2 regions of the Aquabacterium olei genome follow, and region 2 is predicted to be linked to the other one. Evidence: riboswitches for the same ligand, from Rfam matches in the RefSeq annotation. Region 2 holds a riboswitch; the other holds the start of a gene.
The links. A riboswitch is a leader RNA that binds a small molecule or an ion and turns the genes downstream of it on or off. The one in region 2 is predicted to bind thiamine pyrophosphate.
Positions count from the first base shown of each region.

Region 1: it holds a riboswitch for thiamine pyrophosphate, as region 2 does, so the genes downstream of both, thiC (phosphomethylpyrimidine synthase ThiC) here and DEH84_RS06435 (TonB-dependent siderophore receptor) in region 2, are expected to answer to the same signal.

Region 1 covers NZ_CP029210.1:3,431,139-3,435,163, forward strand. The annotation lists gene feoB (ferrous iron transport protein B) at 1-801, shown strand, start outside; gene DEH84_RS15470 (hypothetical protein) at 812-1,045, shown strand; gene DEH84_RS15475 (hypothetical protein) at 1,135-1,386, shown strand; TPP riboswitch at 1,425-1,540, shown strand; gene thiC (phosphomethylpyrimidine synthase ThiC) at 1,690-3,606, shown strand; gene DEH84_RS15485 (FAD-dependent oxidoreductase) at 3,622-4,025, shown strand, end outside.
Region 2 covers NZ_CP029210.1:1,440,844-1,444,868, reverse strand. The annotation lists gene cobA (uroporphyrinogen-III C-methyltransferase) at 1-238, shown strand, start outside; gene fdxA (ferredoxin FdxA) at 296-619, shown strand; gene DEH84_RS06440 (NAD(P)/FAD-dependent oxidoreductase) at 634-1,731, shown strand; TPP riboswitch at 1,737-1,838, shown strand; gene DEH84_RS06435 (TonB-dependent siderophore receptor) at 1,971-4,025, shown strand, end outside.

The sequences.
Region 1 (4,025 bases), 1.9 Mb from region 2:
CCGCGCGACCGGCTGGTCACCATCCTGATCGCGCCACTGATGACGTGCTCGGCGCGCCTGCCGGTGTACGCGCTGCTGATCGCAGCCTTCGTGCCCTCGCGCACCGTGGGCGGCGTCTTCAACCTGCAGGGGCTGGTGCTGTTTGGCCTGTACATGGCGGGCATCGTCTCGGCCATGATCGTGGCGCTCGTGCTCAAGCGCGTGCTCAAGCAGGGCGCCAGCCAGCCTCTGCTGATGGAGCTGCCGGATTACCACTGGCCCCACTGGCGCGACCTGTTGCTGGGCCTGTGGGAGCGCGCCAGCACCTTCGTGCGCCGCGTGGGCACCACCATCCTGTCGCTGATGGTGATGCTGTGGTTCCTGTCGAACTTCCCCTCGCCGCCCGACGGCGCCACCGGCCCCGCCATCCAGTACAGCGTTGCCGGCATGATCGGCCGCGCGCTCGAAGTGGTCTTCGCCCCGATCGGCTTCACGTGGCAGATCTGCATTGCGCTGGTGCCCGGCATGGCGGCCCGCGAAGTGGCCGTGGCGGCGCTGGGCACGGTCTACAGCCTGTCGCAGAGCGGCGACGAGCTGTCGGGCGCGCTGGCCGGGCTGCTGAGCCAGACCTGGAGCCTGCCGACCGCGCTGTCGCTGCTGACCTGGTATGTGTACGCGCCCCAGTGCCTGCCGACGCTGATGGTGGTGCGCCGCGAGACCAACGGCTGGAAGGTACCGCTGTTGATGGCGGGCTACCTGTTCACGCTGGCTTATGTGGCGTGTTTCATCGTCTACCGGGTGGCCGGCTGGTGGCTCCAGTAAGGACACCGGCATGCTGCAGGACCTCCTCACCCTTCTGATCGGCCTGGTCGCCCTGGCCTGGCTGCTGCGGCGCTGGTGGCCTGCCCGCTGGCGTCCGGCCACACGCCAGAAGGGAGAAGACTGTGGCTCGCCTGCCACGTCGTGCGGCGCCGGCTGCGGTCAATGCGGCGGCGACAGCTCGCCCCCCGCGCGGGACCACCGTGTGGTGCGCGTGCATCCGCGCCCACCATCCCCCCCGCACTAGGGAGGCCCCCTGTGCCGGGGGATGTGGCCAGGCGCAGCGCTGCCTAAACTGGGCTCCAACAACACAAACCCAGGCACCCAGGCCCCGTCATGAAAACGCTGTACGCCATCGCCCCGCTTGCGGTCGTGCTCAGTCTGGTCGGAACCGACGGCACGCGCACCGCGCCGCTCTCTGGTCAGCCTCAGGCACAGCAGGCCCAGGCTCCGGCCGACAGCCGACCCGTCGCACGCGCGACCCTGTCGTCGTGGCCCGCCCCCGTGCGCCTGGGCGCCGCCCACACGGCCGACCGCCTGCCGACCATGCCGATCGGCCAGCCTTTCGAGTCACGCGTCCGCCCCTGACGCCCCCTTGTCCATTCGCCCGGCAGCGCGCTAAACTGCAAGCTGCTCCGGGGTGTGCCACATGTGAAATCCACGTGCGGCGCTGAGATGGATTACCGAACCCGTTGAACTTGATCCGGTTCATACCGGCGAAAGAAGAGCTGTCCTGTCGAGGCCGCATGGCGACCTGGGTGGGCGCGGCTTCAGATGACGGCCGCGCGCCGTCAGGCTGAAGAACGCGCGCTGCCCTCGTCCTCCCTCCTTGCGTGGCCTGTCGGGCGCCCTCGGAGCACGTGTCACCACACCTGCTTCAAGGAGCCGCCCATGAATGCCCCCGATCCTGCCGTCGCCCTCGACACCCTGAACGAGCTCACCCGCCTGACGCGTGAGCCCTTGCCGGCCTCCCGCAAGGTCTACGTGGAGGGCAGTCACCCGGGCGTGCGTGTTCCCATGCGTGAGGTCTCGCTCACCAACGGCGAAGCGGTCACGCTGTACGACTGCTCCGGCCCCTACACCGACCCCGCCGTGGCCATCGACGTGACGAAGGGCCTGCCGCCCGTGCGGGAGGCCGCCGTGGTGGCCCGCGGCGACACCGAGCTGTATGCCGGCCGCAGCGTGCAGGCCATGGACGACGGACTGCTGCCCGGCGAGCGCCACGACGCCCGCATGGCCGCCCTGCGCGAGGCCGCCGCGGGTCTGCAGCGCCAGCCGCGCCGCGCCAAGGCCGGCCACAACGTGTCTCAGATGCACTATGCGCGCCGCGGCATCATCACGCCCGAAATGGAATTCGTGGCCCTGCGCGAGAACCAGCGTCGACTGGACCTGGCCGAAGACTGGCGCAGCAAGTACGGCGCCGACGCCGAGCGCGAGGCCCGCCTGCGTGGCAACCCGATGGGCGCCATGATTCCGCGTGAGATCACACCCGAATTCGTGCGCGACGAGGTGGCCCGTGGCCGCGCCGTGATCCCCGCCAACATCAACCACACCGAGCTGGAGCCGATGATCATCGGCCGCAACTTCCTGGTGAAGATCAACGCGAACATCGGCAACAGCGCCGTGACCTCGTCGATCGAAGAAGAAGTGGAGAAGCTGGTGTGGTCGATCCGCTGGGGCGGCGACACCGTGATGGACCTGTCCACCGGCAAACACATCCACACCACGCGCGACTGGATCGTGCGCAACAGCCCCGTGCCCATCGGCACCGTGCCCATCTACCAGGCGCTGGAGAAGGTGGGCGGTGTGGCCGAAGACCTCACATGGGAGATCTTCCGTGACACGCTGATCGAGCAGGCCGAACAGGGCGTGGACTACTTCACCATCCACGCCGGCCTGCGCCTGCACCACATCCCGATGACGGCCAAGCGTCGCACCGGCATCGTCTCGCGCGGCGGCTCGATCCTGGCCAAGTGGTGCATCGCCCACCATCAGGAAAACTTCCTGTACACGCGCTTCGAAGAGATCTGCGAGATCATGAAGGCGTACGACGTGACGTTCTCGCTGGGCGATGGGCTGCGCCCCGGCTGCCTGAGCGACGCGAACGACGAGGCGCAGTTCGCCGAGCTGAAGACACTGGGCGAGCTGACGCAGATTGCGTGGAAGCACGATGTGCAGACGATCATCGAGGGCCCGGGCCACGTGCCGATGCACATGATCCAGGCCAACATGGACGAGCAGCTCAAGCACTGCGCCGAGGCGCCCTTCTACACGCTGGGCCCGCTGACGATCGACATCGCGCCGGGCTACGACCACATTGCCTCGGCCATTGGCGCGGCCATGATCGGCTGGATGGGCACGGCCATGCTGTGCTACGTGACGCCCAAGGAGCACCTGGGCCTGCCCAACCGCGACGATGTGAAGCAGGGGCTGATCGCCTACAAGATCGCGGCGCATGCGGCCGACGTGGCCAAGGGCCATCCGGGCGCGCGGGCACGCGACGACGCGCTCTCGCAGGCGCGCTTCGACTTCCGCTGGCAGGACCAGTTCAACCTGGGCCTGGACCCCGAAACGGCACGCGACTTCCACGACGAAACGCTGCCCAAGGACGCGGCCAAGGTGGCGCACTTCTGCTCGATGTGCGGGCCGAAGTTCTGCTCGATGAAGATCACGCAGGAGGTGCGGGACTTTGCCGCGGCGCAGGGCGTGGGCGAAACCGACGCGCTCGCGCAGGGCATGGCAGCCAAATCGCAGGAGTTCAAGCAGGTGGGCGGCGAACTCTACATCCCGATCAAGCCGCAGGCCTGACAGCGAGGTCTTGCAATGTCCTCATCCCCCTTGGCGCCGGGCCAGCGCATCGGCATTGCCGGCGCCGGCGTGCTGGGCCGGCTGCTGGCGTGGCACCTGTCACGGCTGGCTCATGACGTGAGCGTGTTCGACCCGGCTGACGCCCCCCTGCCGGCATTCGACGGACGCGGCGCGGCGGGCTTCACCGCCGCGGGCATGCTCAGCCCGCTGGCCGAACTGGACGCCGCCGAGCCCGATGTGGCGGGCCGCGGCTGGCACAGCATTCCGCGGTGGGCCGCGGTGTCCGCCGAGCTGGGCCGGCGGGTGCAGCCCGCGCCGCACATGGCCCGGCTGGGCAGCCTGATGGTGGCCCACGGGCCCGACCTGGGCGCGGCGCGGCGCGTGCTGGCCCGGCTGGACCAGCCCATGCCCGGGCAACC
Region 2 (4,025 bases):
GAAAGGGTTGCTGGAGGCCGGCTGGCCCGGCGACACCGAGGTGAGCGTGGTCTCGCGTGCAGGCTGGCCCGACATGCGCCACAGTCTGCACACCGTGGCCACACTGGACGACGCCAGCGCCATCCATGCCGGGCGACCAACGCTCGTCATCGTGGGGGCTGGCGCCACCGATATTCCTGACGAACCTTTGACCCACATCCCGATCTGCGGCGAAAGCGCATCGGGTTCTCAGGGCTGAAGCCGGCCCCAGCCGGTAAAATCTCGCCCGTCTTACAACCGCTACAAGAGACCTGACATGACCCACGTCGTCACCGAAGCCTGCATCCGCTGCAAATACACCGACTGTGTGGACGTGTGCCCGGTGGACTGCTTCCGCGAAGGCCCGAACTTCCTGGTGATCGATCCGGACGAGTGCATCGACTGCGCCGTCTGCATCCCCGAGTGCCCCGCCAACGCCATCGTCCCGGAAGAGGACGTGCCGGGCAACCAGCAGAGCTACATCAAGCTGAACGCCGACCTGGCCAAGGTGTGGCCGAGCATCACCAAGCGCAAGGATCCGCTGCCCGACGCCGACGAGTGGAAGGACAAGGTCGGCAAGCTCGACCAGCTCATCCGCTGAGGCGTGTGCACGCGATGACCGACACCGATGCGGTCGTGATCGGCGCAGGCCCGGTGGGCCTGTTCCAGGTCTTTCAGCTCGGTCTGCTGGGGCTCCGCGCCCATGTCATCGATGTGCTGCCCGAATCCGGGGGGCAATGCGCTGCGCTGTACCCCGACAAACCGATCTACGACGTTCCCGGCGTGCCGCGCTGCACCGGCCGAGAACTGACGCGCCTGCTGCTCACGCAGGCACAGCCGTTTCTGCAGCCCGCGGATTCGACTTCGGCGGATGCGGCCGACCGCGGTGCGCCGAGCAGCCCCTACGCCAATGTGCATCTGGGCCAGCAGGTGTCCGAACTGGCGCGCGCGGAAGACGGCCACTGGCTCGTCACCTCTGACCGCGGGCAGCAATGGCGCGCCCGCGCCGTCTTCGTGGCCGCGGGCGCCGGTGCCTTCGTGCCGCGCAGCCTGAATCTGCCCGGGCTGCAGGATGCCGTGAACGTGCACTTCCATGTGCCGGAAGCCGGCGCCTTACCCTGGTCCGGGCAGCATGTGGTCGTGGTTGGTGGGGGCGACGAGGCCCTGAGCGCGGTGCTGTCGCTGGCTGAGGACAGCGACCCGGCGCGCCGCCCTGCCCGCTTGACCTTGCTGCACCGCCGCGATGTGTTCCAGGCCGAGCCCGACCTGGATGCGGCCGTGCGTGCGCTGATCGCGCAGGGTCGTGTCGCGTTGTGCGTCGGGATGCCAACCGAGGTGCACGCCACCGACGCGGTGGTTCAGGCGCTGACCCTCCTCACCCCGGAGGAGGCCGCGGTGCGACTGGCGCTGGATCACGTGCTGATCCGCCAAGGCATGAGTCCCAAGCTGGGCCCGCTGACCTCGTGGGGCATGGCGCTGGAGCGCAAGCAGGTGGCGGTGAACACCGCGACCTTCGAGACCTCGCTGCCCCAGGTTTACGCCGTGGGGGACATCAACACCTACCCGGGCAAGAAGCGCCTGCTGCTGTGCGGCTTCCACGAGGCGACGATGGCCGCCCACGCCGCTTCCGCCGCGCTCAATCCGGGCTCTCCTCAGCACCTGCTCTACACGACGACCAGCCCTTTGCTGCGCGAACGTCTGGGCGTGGCGTAAAATCGTGTTTCCGCTGGGGGTGCCCGCCGACACAAGGCGCGGGCTGAGAGAGTCCCTTCGAACCTGAACGAGGTCATGCTCGCGTAGGAAAGCTGGTGGTCTGCCACAGGGCGTGCACATCCGTGCAAGCCTGGTGGCGGGCTGGCGCAGGCCCGTGATGGGCTGTGGACTCTTCTCGTCTCCCCCCTGTTTGACGACCGATGTCCGAAGCGGTGCCCTGGTGCACCGCGTGCCACGCCATGCTGACTTCCGCTTCCGCCGACCGCCCCGCAGCCCGGGCGGCCTCCCGCCTGCCTCGCCCCACCACGATTGCGTACGCCACCCTCCTCGTCTGCGGGCTGCAGACGCAGGCGCTGGCCCAGCAAGCGGGCGACGATGCCACCGTGCAAGCCGTGGGTGTGAGTGCCCAGGCGATCAAGCGCAGCGCCAAGGCCAGCATCGTCGGGCTGGGCGACCTGCCCGCATGGGAGACACCCGCGCAGGCGCAGACCTTCTCGGTCGATGCGCTGCGGGACGCCTTCGTGACGCGGCTGGCCGATCTGACGCGGCTGGACGCCAGCACGACCGACTCGTACAACACCGTGGGCTACTGGGATTACCTGACGGTGCGCGGCTTCACGCTCGACAACGCCTACAACTACCGGCGCGAAGGCCTGCCGGTGAACGCCGAGACCCGGCTGCCGCTGGAAAACAAGTCGGCCGTGGAACTGTTCAAGGGCACGAGTGGCATTCAGGCGGGCGTCAGCGCACCGGGTGGGCTGGTCAACCTGCAGGTCAAACGTCCCGAGGGACGCGTGCACAGCGCCTTCTTCTCGGTGAACGACGCGGGTGAGGCGCGTGCCGCCGTGGACATCGGCGGCCGGTTCGGCCCGGAACGCAGTCTGGGCCTGCGCGTGAATGCCGCCGTGGCCCGCCTGAACACGCAGGTGGACAACACCGAGGGGCACAGCCGGCTGCTGTCGATGGCGACGGACTGGCGCGTGTCGCGCGACACGCTGATCGAGCTGGAGCTGGAAGACAGCTGGCAGAGCCAGCCGAGCGTGGCGGGCCTGAGCCTGCTGGGCGATCGCCTGCCGTCCTCGCGCACGTTCAGCCGCAACCTGAACCTGAACAACCAGCCCTGGAGCCAGCCGGTGCAGTTCGAAGGTCGCACGGGCACGGTACGCTGGACGCAGAACCTGCAGGCGGGCTGGAAATCGACCGTGACGTATGGGGAGCAGCATCTGCGGACGAATGACCGGGCGGCGTTTCCGTTCGGCTGGAACGAGTATGTCGGTCCGGGGCCGGAGGACTACGCCTACTACTACAACTTCAAGAGCGACGGATCCGTAGACCTGTATGACTACCGCTCCGACAACGAGCGCCGCATCACTCGGTCGCTGCTCGCTCAACTCGAGGGGCGCGTGCGCCTTGGCGATCAGGAGCACAACCTGCGTTTCGGGGCGTTGCGCTCGCTGTACCGCACCGCCATCAAGCCGCAGGCCTACAACTACGTGGGTACGCTCAATGTGCTGATCAATCCCAATCAGCCTTTCGATCCGAGCCCGGTCATGGAATCAGCCAGCCCGAACCGCTGGGAGAACTCGACCGAGTTGTCGGTGCAGGACCATGTCCGCCTCGCGCCAAGTTGGCAAGCCTGGCTGGGCCTGCGCCACACCAGCCTCAGCCGCCACAGCCAGGAAACCGACGGCGACGACGACACCTACATCAGCCAGACGATCAACACCCCATGGGCCGCGCTGGGGTGGACCTTTGCACCGCAGACCCAGGCTTATGTGAGCTGGGGCGAAGGCGTGGAAACCAAGGCGGCCCCGCGCAATGCCGCCCTGCTGAACGCAGGCCAGATCCTGCCGGCGGCGAAGAGCCGCCAGACCGAGGTGGGGGTGAAGGGGCAATACAACGCCGGACGGGTGGTCGCGCAATGGGGCGTCAACCTGTTCCAGACGATTCGCCCGCTGGCCGAGACGGTGGACAACACCTTCCGCTACAACGGCGATGCACGCCACCGTGGCGTCGAGGGCTTCTGGCAGGGCCGCATAGGCCCATGGGGCCTGGCCGCCAGCGCGATGCTGTTGGATGCCGAGCGCCGTGGCAGCACGGAGGTGGCCTTGAACGGCAAGCAGCCGGTGAACGTGCCCGAGCGCACCGTGAAGCTGTCGGGCAGCCACACGTGGGGCCTTCCCGTGCCGCTGACACTGCAGGCCGATGTGGTGCACGAGGGCAGCCGGTGGGTTGACTCGGGCAACTCGCTGCGCCTGCCTGCCTGGACCCGACTGGACCTGGGCGTGCGCGCC